DNA from 3 places in the Aeromonas genomosp. paramedia genome. Region 1 is predicted to be linked to each of the others. Evidence: predicted binding sites of a transcription regulator. Region 1 holds the regulator's gene; each other region holds the start of a gene.
The links. The regulator sigma-54, encoded in region 1, starts transcription at its own class of promoters, with help from an activator protein. The targets are predictions, from matches to a motif close to TGGCACNGTTTTNGCTT.

Region 2: the regulator sigma-54 is predicted to act here: its motif matches at 5,051-5,067, upstream of flgA (flagellar basal body P-ring formation chaperone FlgA).
Region 3: the regulator sigma-54 is predicted to act here: its motif matches at 4,907-4,923, upstream of flgF (flagellar basal-body rod protein FlgF).

Annotation. Positions count from the first base shown of each region.
Region 1 is NZ_JAAROG010000001.1:12,916-20,309, forward strand. It holds gene lptC (LPS export ABC transporter periplasmic protein LptC) at 1-440, shown strand, start outside; gene lptA (lipopolysaccharide transport periplasmic protein LptA) at 427-945, shown strand; gene lptB (LPS export ABC transporter ATP-binding protein) at 958-1,683, shown strand; gene HB860_RS00095 (RNA polymerase factor sigma-54) at 1,749-3,188, shown strand; gene hpf (ribosome hibernation promoting factor) at 3,209-3,496, shown strand; gene ptsN (PTS IIA-like nitrogen regulatory protein PtsN) at 3,499-3,945, shown strand; gene rapZ (RNase adapter RapZ) at 3,986-4,852, shown strand; gene npr (PTS phosphocarrier protein NPr) at 4,873-5,145, shown strand; gene HB860_RS00120 (BglG family transcription antiterminator) at 5,164-7,068, opposite strand; gene dagF (2-dehydro-3-deoxy-phosphogluconate aldolase) at 7,175-7,394, opposite strand, start outside.
Region 2 is NZ_JAAROG010000016.1:86,399-93,792, reverse strand. It holds gene HB860_RS10410 (DMT family transporter) at 1-881, opposite strand, end outside; gene HB860_RS10405 (peptide ABC transporter substrate-binding protein) at 1,183-2,820, shown strand; gene yfcE (phosphodiesterase) at 2,831-3,385, shown strand; gene HB860_RS10395 (flagella synthesis protein FlgN) at 3,419-3,835, opposite strand; gene flgM (flagellar biosynthesis anti-sigma factor FlgM) at 3,832-4,152, opposite strand; gene flgA (flagellar basal body P-ring formation chaperone FlgA) at 4,247-4,852, opposite strand; gene HB860_RS10380 (chemotaxis protein CheV) at 5,089-6,000, shown strand; gene HB860_RS10375 (CheR family methyltransferase) at 6,018-6,842, shown strand; gene flgB (flagellar basal body rod protein FlgB) at 6,905-7,303, shown strand; gene flgC (flagellar basal body rod protein FlgC) at 7,303-7,394, shown strand, end outside.
Region 3 is NZ_JAAROG010000016.1:78,833-86,226, forward strand. It holds gene flgK (flagellar hook-associated protein FlgK) at 1-253, opposite strand, end outside; gene flgJ (flagellar assembly peptidoglycan hydrolase FlgJ) at 257-1,357, opposite strand; gene HB860_RS10335 (flagellar basal body P-ring protein FlgI) at 1,473-2,570, opposite strand; gene flgH (flagellar basal body L-ring protein FlgH) at 2,632-3,303, opposite strand; gene flgG (flagellar basal-body rod protein FlgG) at 3,320-4,108, opposite strand; gene flgF (flagellar basal-body rod protein FlgF) at 4,123-4,869, opposite strand; gene flgE (flagellar hook protein FlgE) at 5,015-6,391, opposite strand; gene HB860_RS10360 (flagellar hook assembly protein FlgD) at 6,402-7,133, opposite strand; gene flgC (flagellar basal body rod protein FlgC) at 7,239-7,394, opposite strand, start outside.

The sequences.
Region 1 (7,394 bases):
TCACCGCCAAGAACCTGGTCACCACCCGCTTCAACGAGCAGGGCAAGCGGACCGAGCGGTTGGAGTCCGAATATGCGGAGTATTACCAGATCCTCGAGCAGGCCACCTTCGACAAACCGGTGGTCTACATGTTCGATGAGCAGGGGGAGGCCGAGTGGAAGGTCACGGCCGAAACCGGGGTGCTCAACACAGATGACAACGTGATCCTGCGTGACAAGGTCCATCTGGACGGCCTGCTGCCGGCGTCTTTCATCTCCACGCTGGACACCCCCTATCTGGAGCTGGATCTGGTGACCCAGGACGTGAGAAGCAACCAGCACATCAGCATAGTGGGTCAGGAATTCCAGACCGAGGGCGTTGGCCTGAAGGGCCATCTGGATCGTAAATATTTCGAATTACTGGATAAAGGCCATGCCACTTATTTCAATGAAAAACGTTAATCTGGCCCTCGCGGCCCTGCTGCTGTGCAGTACAGTGAGCGCCAAAGAGTCCGACTTTGCCGAGAAGGTCTATGTGGATGCGGTCAAGCAAGTGGCCGAGATGCAGGACAACCGCATCACCTTCAGCGAAGACGTGATCATCACCCAGGGCACCATCAAGATTAAGGCCGACAAGGTGGTGGTGATCCGCTCCGGCGACAAGGGCGCAGAGGTGATGACCGCCTATGGCAATCCCGCCACCTTCTTCCAGATCCTGGACAATGGCAAGCCGGTCAATGCCCACGGCAACAGCATTCGCTACGAGCTGAAGAACCGCCTGGTCACCATCACGGGCAACGGTCAGCTCAAGCAGGAAGACAGCCAGGTCACCGGCGACCTCATCCGCTACGACATCGTCAAACAGAAGATGATCGCCGAGAGCAAGGGGCCCACCCAGCGCGTCAAAACGGTGTTCCTGCCGGATCAGGTAGAAAACTTCGACAAACCCGCCGATCAGAAGAAGTAGGAAACAGAAGCCATGGCAGTGTTAAAAGCAACGGGTTTGCAGAAGAGCTACAAGCGCCGCATGGTGGTCAGCGACGTGAGCCTGGAAGTGGGCACCGGCCAGATAGTGGGGCTGCTCGGCCCGAATGGTGCCGGCAAGACCACCTCCTTCTACATGATCGTGGGCCTGGTGCAGCGGGATGCGGGTCTCATCACCATCGACGAGCAGGACATCAGCCTGCAGCCCATGCATATCCGCGCCCGCAATGGCATCGGCTACCTGCCCCAGGAGGCCTCCATCTTCCGGCGCCTGTCGGTGTTCGACAACCTGATGGGGGTCATGCAGACCCGCAAGGGGTTGAGCCGCGAGGAGCGTGAGGATAAGGTCGAGCAGTTGCTGGAAGAGTTCAACATCACCCATATTCGCGACAGCCTGGGTCAGAGCCTGTCTGGCGGGGAGCGACGCCGGGTCGAGATTGCCCGGGCGCTGGCGGCAGAGCCGCGATTCATCCTGTTGGATGAACCCTTTGCAGGTGTTGATCCCATTTCGGTCATAGACATCAAGAAGATCATCCAGCATCTGAAGGAAAGAGGGCTGGGCGTACTGATCACGGACCACAACGTCAGAGAGACGCTGGATGTGTGCGAGAAGGCCTACATCGTCAGCCACGGCAAGATGATTGCCGAGGGCGCTCCGGCCGACATCCTCGCCGATGAGCAGGTCAAGCGCGTCTATTTGGGCGATCAATTCAGTCTATAGTAAGGGGGCACCCCTCATTTTTGTTAGGTGACTGCCTCGCTGAACATAAGGATATCCCGACGTAGATGAAGCCGACATTACAGTTGCGTCTCGGTCAGTCCCTGACCATGACGCCACAATTACAACAAGCGATTCGTCTGCTCCAGCTCTCCACCCTGGAACTCCAGCAGGAAATTCAGCAAGCGCTCGATAATAACCCCTTGCTGGAGCAGGAGGAGAATGAGGCGCAGGAAACCAGCCCGATAGAGCCCCAGGACGCCAGTCAACTCGACTCCAGCGACGCCATGGCGCAGGACAGCATGCCGGATGAACTGCCGGTGGACACCACCTGGGATGAGGTCTACTCCGCCGGGACTGCCCAGAGCGCCGGCCCCATCCATGACGGGGAAGACAGCGTCTATCAGGGGGAAACCACCGAGAACCTGCAGGACTATCTGCTGTGGCAGATGCGACTGACGCCGTTCAGCGATCTGGATGCCGCCATCGCCCTCGCCATCATCGACGCCATCGACGAGTCCGGCTACCTGACCGCCTCTCTCGAAGATATTCAGGCTGCAGTCAGCAGTGAAGAGGTAGAAGTTGAACTGGATGAAGTGGAAGCCGTGCTCAAGCGGGTGCAGCATTTCGATCCGGTCGGCATAGCCGCGCGCTCGGTGCAGGAGTGTCTGCTGATCCAGCTTGGTCAGTACTCGCCGGATCTGCCCTGGCTCAATGAGGCAAGGGAGGTGATCCGCGAGCACATGGACCTGCTCGGCAACCGCGACTACCGCACCCTAGCGCGCAAGACCCGGCTCAAGGAGAGCGATCTCAAGGAGGTGCTGGATCTCATCCAGCAACTGGAGCCCAGACCCGGCAATGGCATCATCCAGAGCGAGTCGCAATACGTGATCCCGGACGTCTCCGTGGTCAAGAAAGGGACGAAGTGGGTGGTTGAGCTCAACCCGGATTCGGCGCCGCGCATCCGTGTCAACGAGGCCTATGCGGCCATGGCACGCAATGCCCGCAGCAGCACGGATACCCAGTTCATTCGCTCCCATTTGCAGGAGGCCAAGTGGTTCATCAAGAGTCTGGAGAGTCGCAACGACACCCTGCTCAAGGTGGCCAGCTGCATCGTCGAGCAGCAGCAGGGCTTCTTCGAATACGGTGAAGAGGCCATGAAGCCCATGGTACTCAACGACATCGCCGAGGCGGTGGAGATGCACGAGTCGACGATTTCACGGGTGACGACCCAGAAGTACATGCATACGCCCCGTGGCATCTTTGAACTGAAGTTTTTTTTCTCCAGTCATGTCAACACGGAGGGAGGAGGAGAGTGCTCATCGACCGCAATTCGCGCCCTGATCAAGAAGCTGGTGACGGCCGAAAACCCGGCCAAACCGCTTAGTGATAGCAAGATCGCGGATTTGCTGGCCGAACAGGGTATTATGGTGGCGAGACGCACGATCGCAAAGTACCGTGAATCCTTGTTGATCCCGCCATCCAATCAGCGCAAACGCCTGGTTTAGGCAAACAAAAGGAAGACGTTATGCAAATTAACCTGACCGGACACCATGTCGAGATTACCGAAGCTCTGCGTGATTATGTGAATAACAAATTTGCCAAACTCGAGCGTCACTTTGACCATATCAACAACGTACATGTGGTGTTGAGCGTCGAAAAACTGAACCAGATCGCCGAAGCCAAGCTGCACGTCAGCGGGGGAGAGGTGTTCGCCAATTCGCAGCATGCCGACATGTATGCGGCGATTGATACCCTGCTGGATAAACTGGATCGGCAGATCATCAAGCACAAAGATAAGTTAAATCAAAAATAACTATGCAACTTGAACACATACTGAGTCGGGACTGCACCAAGAGTGCGGTCCCTTGTACCAGCAAGAAACGCGCCCTCGAGATCATCAGTGAGCTGGCCGCAGAGCGCCTCGGCGCCTCCCGCCAGGTGCTGTTCGAAAGCCTGCTGGCGCGGGAAAAGATGGGCAGTACCGGGATCGGTGCCGGTATCGCCATTCCCCATGGCCGGATCGACGACGCCTTTGCGCCGACCGCCGTGCTGATGACCTTCTCCGAACCCATCCCTTTCGATTCTATCGACAATCAACCGGTTGACCTGCTCTTTGCATTGCTGGTGCCGGAAAGCGAGTGCAAGCAGCATCTCAAGACCCTTTCCCTGATGGCATCCAAGCTGGGTGACAAGGCCGTCTGCCGCCAGTTGCGCCAGGCGACCAGCGACGAAGAACTCTATCAGATCATGACCTCGGCCTGATGCCGGGTCTGACACCGCCACGTTGGCGTGAGGGGACAAGATGCAGTTAATAGTGGTAAGCGGTCGTTCGGGCTCCGGCAAGACGGTAGCCCTGAGGGTGCTGGAGGATCTGGGTTACTACTGCGTGGATAACCTGCCGGTCAACCTGCTGCCCCAGCTGATCGTCTCGGTGGAGAGCCAGTATGACAAGCTGGCGGTCAGCATAGACGTGCGCAACCTGCCGACCCAGCCAGACAAGCTGGACAACCTGCTGACCCAGGTGCGCAACGAAGGGCGGGTGGAGTTTTCCAGCTTCTTCTTCGATGCAGACAACGGGACCCTGCTCAAGCGCTATGGCGAGAGCCGCCGGCTGCACCCCCTGTCCCGCAAGCAGCTGTCGCTGGATGAGGCGATCCGGGAAGAGACCCACCTGCTGGCGCCCCTCTCCTCGACCGCCGATCTGCGCATCGATACCACCAACCTCAGCATTCATGACCTCAGCGAGCTCATCAAGACCCGGGTGCTCGGCAAGAAAGAGAACGAGCTGGTGCTGGTGTTCGAGTCGTTCGGCTTCAAATACGGCATCCCCAAGGATGCGGACTTCGTGTTCGATGCCCGTTTCCTGCCCAACCCCCACTGGATCCCGGAGCTCAAGCCGTTTACCGGTCAGGATGAGCCCGTGGCCAACTACCTCTCGGCCCAGGCGGACGTGATGCTGTTCATCCAGCAGATAGAGAACATGCTGGTGACCTGGTTGCCCCACCTGGAGCGCAACAATCGCAGCTATGTGACCGTCGGCATAGGTTGTACCGGCGGACAGCATCGTTCGGTGTTCATCGCCGAGCGGCTGGCCAGCACCTTCCGACTGCTTGGCAAGAACGTGCAGATCCGTCACCGCACGCTGGACAAGCGCTCCACCCAAGCCTGACAGACCCACAGGATGTTCAGATGACAGTTTCCGCCTCGGTAGAAGTCAAAAACAAGCTGGGAATCCATGCCAGACCGGCCATGATGCTGTTCGAGCTGGTGCAGGGGTTCGATGCCCATGTACTGCTGCGCAACGAGGACGGCATCGAGGCCGATGCGGACAGCGTGATCGGCCTGCTGATGCTGGACTCCGCCCAGGGCAAGCAGGTGGAGGTGCAGGTGGAAGGCCCGGAAGAGGTGGAGGCCCTGGCCGCCGTGGTGGCGCTGTTCACCTCGGGTTTCAACGAGGAGTGAGCGACCCCTCCTCCGCCGTCATGAGCCGGCGCGCGCCAGCGCCTTGAAGTCGTAAAAGTCCCGACAAGCCAGCAGATTCCTGCTGGCTTTTTCGTTCATCAGCGCCAGGAACAGGTCGTAGAGCCCCATCGCCTCCTCGTAGTCCGCCTTGCTGATGGCGAGCACGAAGACGAGGGTGGCGGTCTCGCCATTGCCCCAGTCGATCCCCTGAGGGGCCAGCACTGTATAGACCAGGGTGCGGCGGGCCAGCAGGCCGAGGGAGTGGGGCAGGGCTATGCCCTCTCCCAGCATGGTGGAGACGATGCGCTCCCGCTCGTGCAACGACCCCCTGAAGCCCGGCTCTACCAGCTGCTCGGACTCCAGCTGGTCACAGATGCGGCCAAACAGCTGCGCCTGGCTGAGCGGCTCTGTGACCACCATGAAGTGGTCGGCATCGAAGTACTTGTCCAGCAGGTAGGGGCGGGTGCGGTCGATCAGCACCAGCTTGCCGAGCTGCTCCAGCTGGTATTGGGTCGGGAAGGGGGCGACCTGCACCACGGGGGCGTTCTTCTCGCTCACCTTGACGGTGCTGATGACAAAGTCCTGCTCGATGTGCGCCAGTCCCTCGTAATCCCGTACCGACTCCAGGCTAGTCAGCTGCAGCTGGGGGTACTCCCGCCGGATGCGCGCCTCCAGTACCCGGAAGGTGGCGTTGCCCGCATCGCACAGGAGCATGGCCTGGGGACGACGGGTGTAGCCGATGTCATGGTGGCGCTCCAGGCCGACCCCGATATGGATCACCAGATAGCCGATCTCGTGATGGGTCAGCCGGTAGGGGGTCTGCCTTATCCACTCCGAGATGGCGGCCAGCGTGATGTCGTAGGCGAGGGGATAGTACTGCTTGATGTGGTCCGCCAGCGGGTTGTGGCTGCCTATCTGGTATTTGACCCGCAGCAGCATGGCGCTGATGTGGGTCTGCAGGTCGGCCCGCAACTGCGGGTCGGCGCGCAGATCATAGGGGTAGTGCTGGTGGATGTAGGTCAACAAGTGTTCCACCAGTTGCTCGCTCTCGGCAGCCATGGCCGGGCTGAGCTGGGGAGTATCGGCAGTGAGGCGGGCCTGGATCTGGATGGCGAGGCAGGCGATCTCCTCCTCCCCAGGCGGAGTCAGGGTCGGTAGCTCGCCATAGATGTCGCGGGCCACCGCGGCCAGGGTCTGGGTGATGTCGTCGCTGGCAAACTCGCGCAGTTCGTGGCCCGCCGCCTGACGCAGCAGGGCGACGGCACAATAGATGGCGAGCTGTTGCAGGCTCTCGTCGGCGAGGCGCAACTGATGGCGGCCGAGCTGATCGTGAATATGGTTGCCCACCACTTCCAGGGTCTTGCTGGGGCAGAGGGTGGGCAGCAGGCTCTGCAGCGGCTGGTTGTTCAGCAGCTCCTGGCACAGCAGCTGGGTCAGGCAGGCACGGATCGCCGTCTCGCTCCCCTGGATGCGCATGCCCAGCCGTGGCTTGCTCTCTATGGTGAGCCCGAAGTGGGCGAGCCGCTCCCTCACCTGTGCCATGTCTCCCTGCAGGGCCGCCCGGCTCAGATACCAGGTATCCGCCAGCTCATCGAGCTTGATCCCCTGCTCCGCCGTCAGCAGCAGGATCTGTAGATGCAGCACCCGCTCGCGACTGGTGCGCGGCAGGCTGCTCTCCTGCTCCTGTGCTGCCAGCAGCGCATCAAACAGCCCCTGATTGTAAATCTTGAGCTGATAGCCGGTACCGCGCTGGTGGATCAGGTGGGCGCCCTGGGTGGCGATCAGTTCGTTGAGGGTCGCCACGTCGGTGCGCACTGTGCGGGTGGAGACATTGAGGCGACGGGCCAGCTCCTCCTGAGGCAGCGGCTCGGCATGGAGCTGGGTCAGCAGTTGATGGAGCCTGGGGTGGGGCAGCTTGATCATGGGGTGAGGCAAGACTCCTGTTGCGAAATAAAGGGTCGATGTTAACAAGGGGGTCATCAACAAGCCAGACACCGGCCAGTGATCGGACCGGTGCCTGCGGGTGTCGTTATGCCAGCAGCGTCTTCACAGTGGCGAGCAGGGTGCGCACGTCCTCGGGGCGGGTCTGGCCGCTCTCGCTGTCGATGATGGAGCTGTAGACGTGGGGGATCACCTTCTCGACCCCGGTCTCCAGCGCGATGCGCACTATCTCCTCGAAGTTGTCGAGATCGATGCCGCCGGTGGGCTCCAGCCAGAAGCCGTGACGGGCACAGGCCTCGGCCACCGCC
Region 2 (7,394 bases), on a different contig from region 1:
AGGGTGGCCAGCAGGGCGCCGGCCCAGGCGGGCAGGGCAGGGCGTACCCCCGAGTGCCACCACAGCAGGGGCAGCAGTATGACCGGGGTGGTGGAGGAGAGGATGGCCACCATGCCCACGTCCCCCTGGCGCAGGGCCACAAGGATGAGCGTCATCCCCAGGGCCATCGCCAGGAAGCCGTTGATGCCTATCATGCCAAGCACCTGGCGATTGATGGGGTTGTGCGGCATGGCCAGGGGCACCCTCAGCACCCGCAGGGCACAGTGCGCCAGCAGGGCGCTCCCCATGCGGATGCCGGAGGCGCTCACCGCGTCCACGTTGCCAGCCATCATCACCGGCTTGGCGATGATGGCTCCCAGGCTCTGACACAGGGCCGCGGTCAGGCCGAGCGCGATGCCGACGGTGAGGTGGCCGCGCACCTGTTCCCATTCGTTGTGCTGTTGCGCCTGCTGCGGGTTGCCACGGCGGCCGAACAGGATGGCGAGCATGACCCCGGCCAGCACCAGCAAGGCCCCCACCAGACGCCAGCCACCGAGTTGTTCGCCAAACAGCCAGAGTCCGAGCAGGGCGGAGAAGAGTGCGTGGCAGGAGAACAGCAAGCCGCTGCGCCTGGGCCCCAACCGGTTCATGCAGGCAAATAGCGCGGTGTCACCGACGAAGATGCCGATGAGCCCCGACAACGCCAGCAGTGGCAGGGCGCTCTGGGTGAGGGTCTGCCAGCCCCCCGTGACCAGGCTGGCGCTGGCCAGCATCAGGCTGACCAGAAACATCCGCCAGCGGCTGTAGGCAAAGGCCCCCAGATGGCGTGCCGGTTTGACGGAAATCAGGGCTGCGACGGCCCATAAACTGGCGGCAGCCAGCGCCAGCCACTCATACCCCATAAAGACCCCTGAAACGGTAGAAATCAGCCGGGCTGATGCCTGCATCGAGCGCCATGGCGGCCTGACTGACCTTCATGCGAGGCGAGTCGAGGGGGCCGTCAGGCGGTCTTGCGCACTCGTGGCTGACAGTTGGGAAAAATCCCCTGAAAAAAATAGCCCGAAAGACTCCATCTGCCGGGCAAGCCCGATACAATACGGGGCGTCTTCGGGGATAACAAGCGCGGCATCATGCATTCGTTTTAAGGCGCGCCGCCGGCCTTCCCCCTTCTTGAAATAAAGTGAATTGAACGAGGTTGATGTCATGCTTTACCGTTTCGCCGCCCGGCCAGCCCGTCGCTGGCTCTCTCCCATGCTGCTCGGACTGATGCTGGCGCCGCCGTTGCAGGCGACCACAGTGGTGCAGCAGCCTGCGCTCTCTGACAGACAGACCCTGGTCAAGGGCAACGGCGCCGAACCCGAGTCCCTCGACCCTGCCCAGATCCGCTCCGGTTTCCCGGGGGAGGTGGTGCTGGTGGACTTGTTCGAGGGGCTGGTCAGCGAGGATGGGCAGGGCAGGATAGTGCCGGCCCAGGCCCAGCGCTGGGAGACGCGCGAGGATGGCCTGGTGTGGCGCTTCTTCCTGCGTCCGCAGCTCAAGTGGTCCAACGGCGAGCCACTCACCGCCCAGGATTTCGTCTACGCCTGGCGGCGTCTGCTGAGCCCGGCGCAGGCCTCGCCCTCCGCCGGTCTCTTGCTGGCGACCGGCATCAACAACGCCCAGTCCATCTATGCCGGTGCCCTCGATCTCGATGCCCTGGGGGTGGAGGCCGAGAGCGATCAGATCCTCAAGGTGACCCTGGAGCGGCCCGTGCCCTACTTCCTGCAGCTCATCAGCCAGCGCCCCTTCGTGCCGGTCAACGAGCGGGCCATCACCCTGTTTGGCAAGCAGTGGACCCAGCCTGGCAAGCTGGTCAGCAACGGCCCCTACCGGCTGGTGAACTGGGTGCCGAACGAGCGCATCGAAGCCGAGCGCAACCCCCAGTACTGGGATGATGCCCACACCCGGATCCAGCGGGTAACTTATCTGCCCCTGGCTTCCCAGCACGCGGAGCGGCTGCGCTACGAGGCGGGGGAGATCCAGCTCACCAACAAGGTGGCGCTGGAGTACTACCAGAAGACCATGGAAGAGACCCCGGAGCGGATCTGGGGCCTGCCGCTGCTGGGGACCTACCTCTATACCTTCAACCTGCGCCGCCCAGAGCTGCAGGATGTGCGGGTGCGTCAGGCGCTCTCCATGGCCATGGATCGCCGCCTGCTGACAGAGAAGGTGAGCGGTCAGGGGGAGCGGCCGGCCTGGTCCCTGCTGCCCGGCATGCCGGATTACGAAGAGCTGGGTTCGGCGCTGGCCCTGGAGGACATGCCGACCCGTCTGGCCAGGGCCGCCGCCCTGCTGACGGAGGCGGGCTACAACAGTGCCCACCCCCTCAAGCTGACGCTGACCTACAACACCTCGGAGAACCACAAGAAGCTGGCCCTGGCGGTCGCGGCCATGTGGAAGCCGCTGGGGGTGGAGGTCACCCTCAACAACATGGAGTGGAATGCCTATCAGGTGGCCAAGGACAGCGGCGACTTCATGCTGGCCCGCTCCTTCTTGTTTGGTGACTATGTCGAGCCCTCGTCCATGCTGGGCAGTTTCCGCTGTCAGGATCCCCAGAACGAGAGCGGCTACTGCAACCCGGCCTTCGACGGCCTGTTGCAACAGGCCGCTGACTCTCTGGATGGCGCCGCCCGAACCGGGCTCTACCGCAAGGCCGAGCAACTGCTGATGGAGGAGATGCCCGTCATCCCCGTCTATCACTACAACCAGATGAGGCTGGTGGACCCCGCCCTGCGCGGCCTGCCGAGCAGCAACCTGAAGGGGGCCATCGCCACCAAGGATCTCTACTTCAGCCAGCCATGAGGAGTGCGCGATGAAGATAGCCATCATTTCCGATCTGCACGGCAGCCTGCCTGCCCTGGAGCAGGTGCTGGCGCAGCTTGCCCCCTGGCAGCCGGATCACTATCTGTTGCTGGGGGATCTGCTCAACCACGGCCCGCGCAATCCGGTGCCGGCGGGGTATGAGCCTGCCGCCGTGGCGGCGCGGCTCAACCAGCTGGCCCCCCGGATCATGGCGGTGCGGGGCAACTGCGATTCCGAGGTGGATCAGATGCTGCTGCACTTCCCCATCACGGCCCCCTACAACCAGTTGCTGGTGGACGGTCGGCGCTGGTTCGTCAGCCATGGTCATCTCTATGAGCCCGAGGCGGTGCCCTTGCCGGCGGGCAGCCTCTTCATCAGCGGCCATACCCACCTGCCCGTATTGCGACGAGAAGTGCGGCAAGAAGGGGAACTGGTGCTGGTGAACCCGGGATCCATCTGTTTTCCGAGGGGAGAATGGGCGGCCAGCTATGGCCGGTATGAGGATGGCGTCATGAGCATTCATGCCTGCCGCGACGGGGCAAGGCTGATGGAACTGGTGCTCTGACTGCCGGGCATCAAGAGAAGGAAGGAGAGAGGATTAGGCCTTGATACCCAGGGAGCGGGTGCCGGAGCGGGTATTGCCCTTGGCGTCATAGGTCAGGGAGTTGCTGTCTCGCAACTTGCTGAGAAAGCTCGCCAGGCGGCGATTGGAGATGATGCTGAGCTCGAGCAGCCGACCGTTTAGGTTGTTCTGCTCCTGACAGGCTTCCAGCTTGGCTTGCAGGGCCTGCACCTGGGTCGGGAAGGCGCCGAGTTGTTGCTGCAGATCGGGCAGCTCGGCCAATGTCTTGTCCAGGGTCTCGATGGCCTCAAGCAGTTGCTGCTTGCGCTCGGCCAGCGCCGGCAAGGCCAGGGCCCGGTGTGCCTTGAGCAGGTCAAACTCCTCTGCCAGCAAACCTTGCATCTGGGAGAGGTTGTGGTCCTGGGCGTGCAGCAGCGAAGGCAGTTCCATCATCCCAGCCGTTTGTCCAGATCCGCTTCGAAGCTGAACATCTTCCTGGCCACGGCTTCGCTGTTGACCTTGTATTCCCCACTGGCCACGGCCTTCTTCAGGCTTTCGACGCGGCTCTCGTTACCGGTGGAGGCGGTGTTGAGGGTCTTCTGCATCTGTTGCAATTGCTGCGCCTCACTGGTCAAGGAGACAGAGTCGGTCTTGACGGTCGCCGCACGATTGCTCTCGGCAGAGGCCGCGGACTTGGTGGCTACACCTTGACTGGTCCCACTGTTTTGCAACCGGCTGTTTGCCAAGTTGTTGATATTGTTGATAGCCATACGGTTTACCTTCGTCTGCTTTGCTGTTCGCTTACCTGTTTATCGGTGACGGCGGTCAGAACTTTAGAAAAAAATTGCTGCATTAATAAAACAGTCAGAATGTGACCACCACAGAGCCGACGGCACTCACCTGGCCCTGCACCGCTCTGCCGGAACGAATGTTGACGAGCCTGATCATGTCTCCGAAGCTGCCATCTTGCAAGGCTCGGGCCATGGTTTTGATCTGCATGCTGCTGTTTTCCGCACTCAGGGTGACCTGGTCCCCCTTGCAGACCACGCAGACCTGAGTCAGCCTGATTGGCTGGCCCGGCTTGAGTTCACGCTTGCTGCGCACCCCGATGAGGGCGGCGGGGTCGGTGAGATAGTCACCGCGGATCAGGGTCTGATCCTGGTAGGCCAGGGTCAGCATGGACTCGCTCAGTATGTCCCCCTTGGCCACGGGAGCCGCGACGGTCACATAGGGTTTCTGGATGCTGACCCGCACCGGGAGATAGAGATCCCAGGGTTTGTCTCCCTCGCACTTGAGGTAGACGGTGGTGTTGCGGCGTATCTCCATCTTGGCCGGGAGGGAGATAGTCAGCCCCTCTTCGCAGTGGTTCAGGGGGAGGCGCTCATCTATGGTACCGGCGGTCACCTCGGCCTGGGCATCGAGGGGGACATCCAGCTGGTCGAGGACGAATGTCTGTGCCTGCTCCTGCAGATAGTCGGTCACCTCGGATGCCATGGCGTGAGAGAGGCTGCAAAACGGCAGTAAGATGAGGAAAAGTCTATTAATCATTTTTGCTTACCGGTCGATAAGTTGTTCACGTACACCATCGCAGTTAACTATGCTTGCTGCAGATTTCGGTTGTCGAGACATCGATAGTCTGATGCAAGCCAATGTGCATGCACACACAACATGCACGATCAGTGCCAAGCGTTTTTTAGGGAGTGTTTATGGCGAGTATTCTGGACTCGGTCAACCAACGGACCCAGCTGGTGGGACAAAACCGGTTGGAGCTGCTGCTGTTTCGTCTCAACGGACGTCAAAGATTTGGCATCAACGTATTCAAGGTACGTGAGGTGCTGCAGTGCCCTCCCTTGACTGTCATGCCCAAGCTCAACTCCTGCATTCGCGGTGTGGCGCACATTCGCGGCCAGACCATCTCGGTGATCGATCTCAGCATGGCGATGGGCAAGCGCCCCATCCAGGACATCTCCAAGTGCTTCATCATCATCTCCGAGTACAACAGATCCGTTCAGGGGTTCCTGGTCCATTCGGTCGAGCGCATCATCAACATGAACTGGGAGTCCATCCTGCCGCCCCCCAAGGGCGCCGGTCGCATCAACTACATGACGGCGGTGACCGAGGTGGATGGCGAGCTGGTGGAGATCCTGGACGTGGAGCGCATTCTCAACGAGATCTCGCCGGTCTCCACCGAGGTGAGTGCCGAGCTGGTGGAAGCCAGCGTGGAGCGCAACCCCCACGGCCGTCCCGTGCTGGTCGCCGACGACTCTTCGGTGGCGCGCAAGCAGGTACAGCGGGCGCTGGAGGCCATCGGGGTGCAGTGCGTGCTGGCCAAGGATGGACGGGAGGCCCTCAACATGCTGCTGGAGATGGCCAAGCAGGGCCCCATCCTCGATCAGATTGCCCTGGTCATCTCCGACATCGAGATGCCGGAGATGGATGGCTACACCTTCACCGCCGAGATCCGCAACAATCCCAACCTCAAGGATTTGCATGTTATCCTGCACACATCCCTCAGTGGGGTGTTCAATCAGGCCATGGTGCAGAAAGTTGGTGCGAACAACTTCATAGCCAAATTCCAGCCTGATGAGTTGGCCAAGGCCGTACAAGGCGCCCTCTAATAAAGAAGAACAACTGCATGAAGACACTTTCGGACGACTTATACAGGCAATTCAGCAATTTTCTGGCGCAGCAGAGCGGCATAGTGCTGGGTGACAACAAACAGTATCTGGTCAAGAGCCGTCTGTCGCCCTTGATGACTCAGTTTGGTATCGAGAGTCTGTCTGAACTGGTGACCCGGGCGATGAACGTGCGCGAGCGGGAGCTCAAGATGGCCGTGGTCGATGCCATGACCACCAATGAAACCCTGTGGTTTCGCGATACCTACCCGTTCCAGCTGCTGAGCGACAAGATCTTCCCCGAGCTCGGCAAGAGTGGTCGTCCCATCAAGATCTGGTCTGCGGCCTCCTCCTCCGGGCAGGAGCCTTACTCCATCGCCATGACGGCGCTGGAGCAGCAGGTCAAACGCCCCGGCACCTTGCCGGGCGGGGTGCAGATAGTGGGGACCGACATCTCCAGCACCATGCTCAACCAGTGCAAGGAGGGGGTCTATGATAGCCTGGCACTGGCTCGCGGCCTGTCACCCGAGCGCAAGCGGCTGTTCTTTGAGCCCTGCGGCGACAACAAGATGCGGGTATCGGAGCGTGTCAGAAAATTGACCAGCTTCCGGCCCCTGAACCTGCTGGAGAGCTACAGCCTGCTCGGCAAGTTTGACATCATCTTCTGTCGCAACGTGCTCATCTACTTCGCGCCAGAGGTGAAGTCCAAGATCCTCAACCAGTTTGCCAGCAGCCTCAATCCTGGCGGCTATCTGATGCTGGGGGCCTCGGAGTCCCTGGCGGGCCTCACCGACAAGTTCGAGATGATCCGCTGCAACCCCGGCATCGTCTACAAGGTCAAATAACTCCCCCCTCGTCCCTCTTTGGCACACCTCTTGCTAAACATTCGTGAAGCAGGAGGTGCGCTATGGCAATTTCATTCGACAAGGCATTCGGTGTTCACCAGTACACGCTGAGCATTCGCGCCAAGCGTGCGGAGGTGCTATCGAGCAACATCGCCAACGCGGATACGCCGGGCTTCAAGGCCCGTGACATCAACTTCTCCCAGGCGTTGCAGGATGCCCAGAGCCAGCAAGGGTTCGGGCTGTCCACCACCAGCGAGAAGCATTTCGCCTTGCAGATGGATGCCCCCGGGTCGACCCAGTATCGCAACCCCCTGCAACCGGATACAGGTGACGGCAATACGGTGGATGTGCAGCAGGAGCGCAGCGAGTTCCTGCGCAACAGCCTCGAGTACCAGGCCACCCTCGAATTCATGAATGGCAAGATAAGCGGCCTGCTCAAGGCGTTGAAAGGAGATCAGTAATGAGTTTGTTCAAGGTCTTTGACATTGCAGGCTCTGCCATGAGCGCGCAGTCCGTCCGCCTCAATACGGTGGCCAGCAACATGGCCAACGC
Region 3 (7,394 bases), on a different contig from region 1:
GCTGATCGTAGCGCGAGCCTGCGGCATGGTAGGCGGAGGTATCCCGGCGCACCTCAGCCTGGGCGTAGGCGTTGATGACCCGCTCGCTCACCATGTCGCCCGTGCCCAATCCGACGGAATTGGTGTAGATCAGGGTGCGTTCACGTACATAGCCCTGGCTGTTGACGTTCACTATGTTGTTACTGGTGGTCTGCAGCAGTCGCTGCTGGGCCAATACACCCGAAGTCCCGATTCCAAGCAGATCGCTTGCCATAGCTTACAGCTCCATCTCTGTGTTCCTGGTCGCAGCGTTGCCGGGCATCGAGTAGCCGGCGATGGCATCACTGCGCAACACTTGTTTAAGTTTGCTGGCGTACTGGGGATCGGTGGCATAACCGGCCTGCTGCAGCGCCTCGAAATAGCGATCCGGGCTGTCCACCTTGGCCAGCGCCCCCTTGTAGCGACTCCCCGAGGTCAGGAAGTCCACATAGTCGTTGAAGCTCTCTTCAAACGACTCGTAGGAGCGGAACGCCGCCTTCTGGCGCGACGCCACCCCTTGCTCGTACTCCAGGGTGCTCACCACGGCCTTGGGCCCTTCCCAGCGGGGATCGGCCTTGATGCCGAACAGGTTGTGGCTCATCTGCCCTTCCCCGTCCTTGATCACCCGCTTGCCCCAGCCGCTCTCAAGGGCGGCCTGGGCCACCAGCACCGCCGGGCTCAGCCCCAGCTTGTCCGCCGCCTTCTTGGCCAGCGGCATCAGACGCTCGACGAACTCCTCCGGACTGTCGAACACCTTGGCGCTCTCATCCAGGGCCGAGGCCCGCGGGCTGCTGCCCATGGGCGGCACGGTGCGATGGGGGCGTCTGGGCAGGTTCAACGAGGACTCGGCCCCATTCAGCTCGCTCTTCATTTCGTTATCAGCAAAATCTTTGCCAACTTTGGAGGCGGCGATCAGATCGTTGGAGGCGCTGGGGGCTTCATAGGGCTTGTAGACCCGCTCGGTGCGCTGGGGCAGCTTGAGCACCCGACCGTCGTTATGGGTGAAGGTCTTCTCGGGGGAGAACTGTTTTGCCACCATCTCGGCGATGCCAAGGCCCCCCTTGCTCGACATGTCGGAGACCCGCTGCTCGTCCAGCATCCCCTCGTAGAACTGGGTGTAGCTGCTGTTCATCGGGTTGCCTTCAGTCAGCACCGAGTTGGCCTGGCGCATCCCCTTGAACAGGGTCTGGGTGAAGATGGACTCGAACTGGCGGGCCGCCGCCATCAGTGCCTCTTGCTTCCCTTCCTTGCTGTGGCTCATCTGGCGCAGCTTGTCCAGATTCTGAACGTCCTGCACCATGCCAAGATTGATACCACTCTGGGTGTCGAACTCTGCCATAACCTTCCTCTTTGCCGCCCGTGGCAACCTCTTGCCGCTCAAGAAATGACTGTTTTACCTGTTGGCTCTCCGGGCCGGCTGCTGCGCCAGCCCGGAGATTCGCCGAGACAGCCCGTTACAAGATGACCAGCTGCCCCTGAATGGCGCCCGCCTGCTGCAGGGCCTCCAGAATCGCCATCAGATCCCCCGGCGCTATCCCCACCTGATTCACCGCCCGCACCAGGTCATCCAGGGTCGCCCCGGTGTCGAGCTTGAACATACGCCCCGGATCCTGCTGCACGTTGATGGTGGAGTTGTTGGTGACCGCGGTCTCGCCCCCCGCCAGCGGATTGGGCTGGGAGACCTGCTGGTTCTCGGCGATGGTGACCGTCAGGCCCCCATGGCTGATGGCGGCGGGCCTCAGCTTGACCTCGCTGCCGATGACTATGGTGCCGGTGCGCGAGTTGACGATGATCTTGGCGGACTCGGTGGCCGGATCCACTTCCAGGTTTTCGATGGTCGCGAGGTAGGCGACCCGCTGGCTCGGATCCCGCGGGGCAAACACCTTGATGGAGGTGGCGTCCAGGGCCTGGGCCGTGTTGGGGCCTACCAGATCATTGACCACGTCGGCCACCCGACGGGCCGTGGTGAAATCGGGCCGGTTCAGGTTGAAGGTGATGGTATCCCCCTGGGAGAAGGAGTTCGGCACTTCACGCTCCACTGTCGCCCCATTGGCGATGCGCCCCACTGTGGGGGTATTGACCACCACCTTGGAGCCATCCGCTCCCTCGGCCCCGAGACCACCAACCACCAGGCTGCCCTGGGCCACCGCATAGACGCGGCCGTCCAACCCCTTGAGGAAGGTCTGGAGCAGGGTCCCGCCCCGCAGGCTCTTCGCCTCGCCGATGGCGGAGACGGTGACATCTATGGTCTGGCCCGGCTTGGAGAAGGGGGGCAGATCGGCGTGGATGGCCACGGGCGCCACGTCCTTGATCTTGGGCTTGATGTTGTCCGGCACCTTGATGCCGAAGTTGTTGAGCATGGTCCTGAAGGTCTGCTCGGTGAAGGCGTTGTTCTTCTCGCCCGTCCCGGGCAGGCCCACCACCAGACCGTAGCCGATCAACTGGTTGCTGCGCACCCCTTCCACCGAGCTGAGATCCTTGATGCGGGAGGCGTGCGCCAGCCCGAGGGGCAAGATACAGCACAGCAGGCCAAGCAAACGGAGTCGGTTCATGACATCTCCTGACTAAACCATTCCGGCCCCGGGTCGCCACTGACGACCCGAGGCCCGAGTATTAAATGGGCCACCAGGGGCCGTTGAAGAAGCTGGTCAGCCACCCCTGTTCCTGGGTGTTGGCCAGATCGCCGGTGCCGCCGTAATGGATGCGCGCATTGGCGACCCGCTGGGACGAGACGCTGTTCTCCGAACTCACGTCCTCCGGGCGCACCAGGCCGGTGATGCGAATGTATTCGTTGCCGTTGTTGAGCATGATCCACTTCTCGCCGCGCACCAGCAGGTTGCCGTTCGGCAATACCTTGACCACGCTGACCGAGATGTTGCCCTGCAGGCTGTTGCTCTGATCCGCCTTGGCCTGGCCCTTGAACGCACTGCTCTGGCCGATGGAGGCTGACAAGTCATAGGGGCTCGCCGTCACCGGCACCCCGCCCAGGGTGACGGGCTCCAGCTCCATCTTGTTGTCCTTGCCGCTCTGGGTATTGGCCTTCTTCGACGCCGAGGTCGACTCCGCCAGCTCTATGGTGATGATGTCACCCACTCGATGGGCCTTGATGTCCGAGTAGATGCCGTTGACCTGCTCGGGCTGGAAGATGGCCCCGGTCGGACGTACCGACACCGGCTCCGACTCGCCATACACGGGGGCAAATTCGGGGTCGTCGGGTCTGGCGGTATTGGGGGTGCTGGTACAGCCTGCCAGTGTCAGCAGGCCCAGCATCCATAGGGCTTTCATCATGGCTCTCCTTTCATCAGGTCCGCTGGGTCAGGAAGGACATCATGGAGTCTACTGCCGAGATGACCTTGGAGTTCATCTCGTAGACCCGCTGGGCCTGGATCAGGTTCACCAGCTCCTCGGTCACGTTGACGTTGGAGGTCTCCAGCATGCCCTGCTTGATCACCCCCAGTCCGTCCGCACCTGCCGTCCCCTGGATGGGGGCGCCGCTCGACTGGGTCTCGAGGAACAAGTTCTCCCCCATGGGTTGCAGGCCGGTCGGGTTGACGAAGTCGGTGGTGTTGATCTGGCCCACCACCTGGGACTGGCCATCCCCCTTGAGCTGGACGGAGACCTGGCCATCCTCCCCCACGGTCACGCTCTGGGCGTTCTCGGGGATCTGGATCTCCGGCTGCAGCGGGTAGCCGTTGCCCGGGGTGACTATGGTGCCCTCGTCATTGAGGGTGAACTGGCCGTTGCGGGTGTAGGCCGCGCTGCCGTCCGGCAGCTGGATCTCGAAGTAGCCGCGGCCGCTTATCATCAAGTCCAGGGAGTTGTCCGTGGTCTGGACATTGCCCTGGCTGTGGTTTTTCTGGGTGGCGACCACCTTGGCCCCCGCCCCCAGCATCAGGCCGGAGGGCAGCTCGGTATCCGCCGAGGAGCGGCCACCTGGCTGGTTGATGTTCTGATAGAGCAGATCCTCGAAGATGGCGCGGGCCTTCTTGTAGCCTACGGTGCTGGCGTTCGCCAGGTTGTTCGAGGTGACCGAAATGTTGGTCTGCTGGGCATCGAGGCCGGTCTTGCTGATCCAGAGTGCAGGATTCATTTAATGCTCCTTGATTAGCTGATACGCAGCAGCTGGGTTTGGGCCTCGTCATTCTCCTCGGCGGTCTTCATGATCTTGACCTGAGTTTCGAACTGACGCTGCAAACGAATAAGGTTGGTCATCTCGTCGACCACGTTGACGTTGCTCCCCTCGAGGGAGCCAGCCAGCAGGCCGACCTCGGCAGAGGCGGCTTCCTGCTGGCCATCCTTGCGGCGAAACAGGCCATCCTGCCCCTTCTCCACCGCATCGCTGGGAGGGTTGACCAGCTTGATGCGCTGGAAATCCTCCGGCAGGTTGGCGGCGGCCCCCTCGGGACGGCCGCTGATGGTGCCATCCCGGTTGATCTCTATCTTCTCCATAGGCAGGGGCAGCACTATGGGCTGGCCTGCGTCATCCACCACGTTGAGCCCGGTGGAGGTCTGCAGATTGCCGGTGGCATTGAGCTGCAGGTTGCCCATGCGGGTATAGGCCTCTGCCCCATTGGGATCCTGCACCGCAATCCAGCCCGGGCCGTCGACGGCGACGTCAAGATCCCGCCCCGTGGTCTGCAGCAGGCCGTGCTGCAGGTTCTGACCCGGCCGCTCCGTCATGGCGAACACCCGGGACGGCAGCCCTTCGCCAAACGCCTGCATGCTGCGCGCCTGCTCGAAGTCAGACTTGAAGCCGATGGTGTTGGCGTTGGCCAGGTTGTTGCCACGCACAGCCAGGCTGTTCATGTTCTCCTTGGCCCCGGACATGGCGATATAAAGCAGGTGATCCATGGGATCCTCCGTCAAACAGATGACTCTCGCAGGACAACTGCAAATTGAGTGCCAAGAGATATGGGAAGGGTGAAACAGTGGAGGGAAAAGCGCCGCATCGGAAACGACAAGGGGCGCATGTGCGCCCCTTGTACCGCGAACAACCTTAGCGGATCTGCAGTATGTTCTGCTGCAGCGAGCTGTTCACTTCCAGGGAGCGGGAGTTCGCCTGGAAGTTGCGCTGGGCGGTGATGAGGTCCACCAGCTCTGTGGTCAGATCCACGTTGGACTGCTCCAGCGCCGACGACTTGATGGAACCGAAGGTGCCGGAGTTCGGGGTGCCCGGCAGGGCATCACCGGAGAGCAGGGACTGGCGCCAGGAGGTGTCCCCCACCTGGGTCAGCCCCTGGGAGTTGGCGAACTTGGCCATGGCCACCATGGCCACCTTGACGGTGGTGGCGTTACTGTAAGTGGCGGAGACTATGCCGTCCGCCCCAATCTCCACCTTGGTCAGCCGGCCGACGGTGGAGCCATCCTGGGTCAATTTACTGACTTCGAACGGCGAGGCGTACTGGGTCACGGTGCCGAGCTTCAATTCAAACTGCTGAGTCCCATCGGCGCCGTTGCTTATGATACCGGCACCTGGCTCCCCTGTGCCCGGTGTGCCTCCAGCAGGTGAACCTAATGATACCGTCTTGATCACCGCAGGATCGGTCGGCGTCACCATCTTGCCGGAGGCATCGAAGGTCATACGCGCACTCTTGGGCGCCTGGCTGACGCCGGTGGCCATGGTGGTGTCCACGCCACCCGCCACGTCGATGGGCTTGTCCCCCTCATACATGTACATGCGCCAGGCGGTCGGCACTGCCGCCTTGGTCGGATCGGCGGGATCCGCTTCTTTGGTGAAGTATTGGGTGATGGTGTGCGGTTCACCCAGGGAGTCATAGACCACCACTGAAGTCGAGGAGGCGTAGGTGCTCGAATCCTTGGGATCGAATTTGGAGGCATTCACATCCATCAGCGTCTTAGTGCTGGAAGGCAGGTTGAAACCGGCCTCGACCGTCGTGGTCTGCACCGGCTCACCGGCCTTGTCCGGGATCTGGATGGGCTTGGTCGCATTGATGCTGACCGCCTTGGGGGTGCCGTCAGAGTTGATCTCGTACCCCTGCAGGTAACCGCCGGAGTTGCTGACCATGTAGCTGCTTTCGTTGAGCTTGAAGGCGCCGGAACGGGTGTAGCTGCGATCCAGGTTGGTCAGGCCATCGGAAGTCACGAAGAAACCATTGCCCTGGATGGCGAGATCCAGCGCGTTGTTGGTGAACTGCAGCGCCCCCTGGTGGAACTGCTGCGCCACCGCCCCCGTCGCCACCCCGTTGCCGACCTGGGTCTTGGCGTTGACGAAGATGGAGTTGGCGTAGACGTCGGCGAACTCGGCGCGGGACTCCTTGAAGCCGGTGGTATTGACGTTGGCAATGTTGTTCGCGGTGACGTTCAGGTCTTTTTGAGCCGCATTGATGCCGCTGAGGGCATTGTTGAATGACATGTCTTTCTCCTTAGATCACTGCGTTAGGGGTCGGTGTCGGCGTCGACTTGCCGGTCGTCCCGCCAATTTCCAATACATCGGTCAGATAGATGCCACCCAGTCCCTTGAGTTTGAGGGTGCTGGGGTTGGTGCTGGTGCCCAAGGTGACGCTCTCCACCTTGGCATAGGTCAGGGCCGGTACGCTCTCGGACTTGCCATTGACAGTGGCGTGCGCCTCTATCGAATACTTCCCGCTCTTGGCGGCATTGCCCGACTTGTCTAGGCCATCCCACTCGAAGGCCACGTTCCCCTTCTGGTCCCCTTCGATGGAGAACTCCTTGATCACCTGACCGCTTTCGTCCTTCACCGTCACCTTGACGTTGCTGCCACCGTCCCCGGTGGCGATGACGCCGGAGAGGGTGCTCCCCTTCTCCAGATAACCGGTGTTGGAGGGAATGAGCACGTTCTGGCCCACCAGGGCCGAGGCCTGCAGCGCCTGGCTGGAGGTCATCAGGCTGTTGAGGCTCTCCATCTGGGTGGAGAGGCTGCTGATCCCCTGGGACGTCGACATCGAGGTCATCTGGGAGAGCATCTGGGCGTTGTCCACCGGCTTGAACGGATCCTGGTAGGAGAGCTGCATGGTCAGCAGCTTCAGGAAGGACTCCTGGTCCAGCTCCTTCTTCTGGGTCGTGGTGTTGGTGGTATTGGTCTGGGCGGACGACGTCCGGTTGACCCCCAGCAGGCTGTCATAGGTATCTGCCACTTAGGATTCCCCCTCTGTCCGGGTTTGCCGGGCGCCGTACGGGTCGAACCCATGGTCGCGGCCATGCAGGCCGTCACTGATCACTGTCATCCGGGTTCACCTCTATCAGGACTTGCCGAGGCCGAGCGTCTGCTGCAGCATCTTCTTCGCCGCATCCGCCACCTGGACGTTGGTCTGGTAACTGCGCGATGCCGCTATCATGTCCGCCATCTCCTCCACCATGTTGACGTTGGGCTTGAAGATGAAGCCATCCTTGTCCGC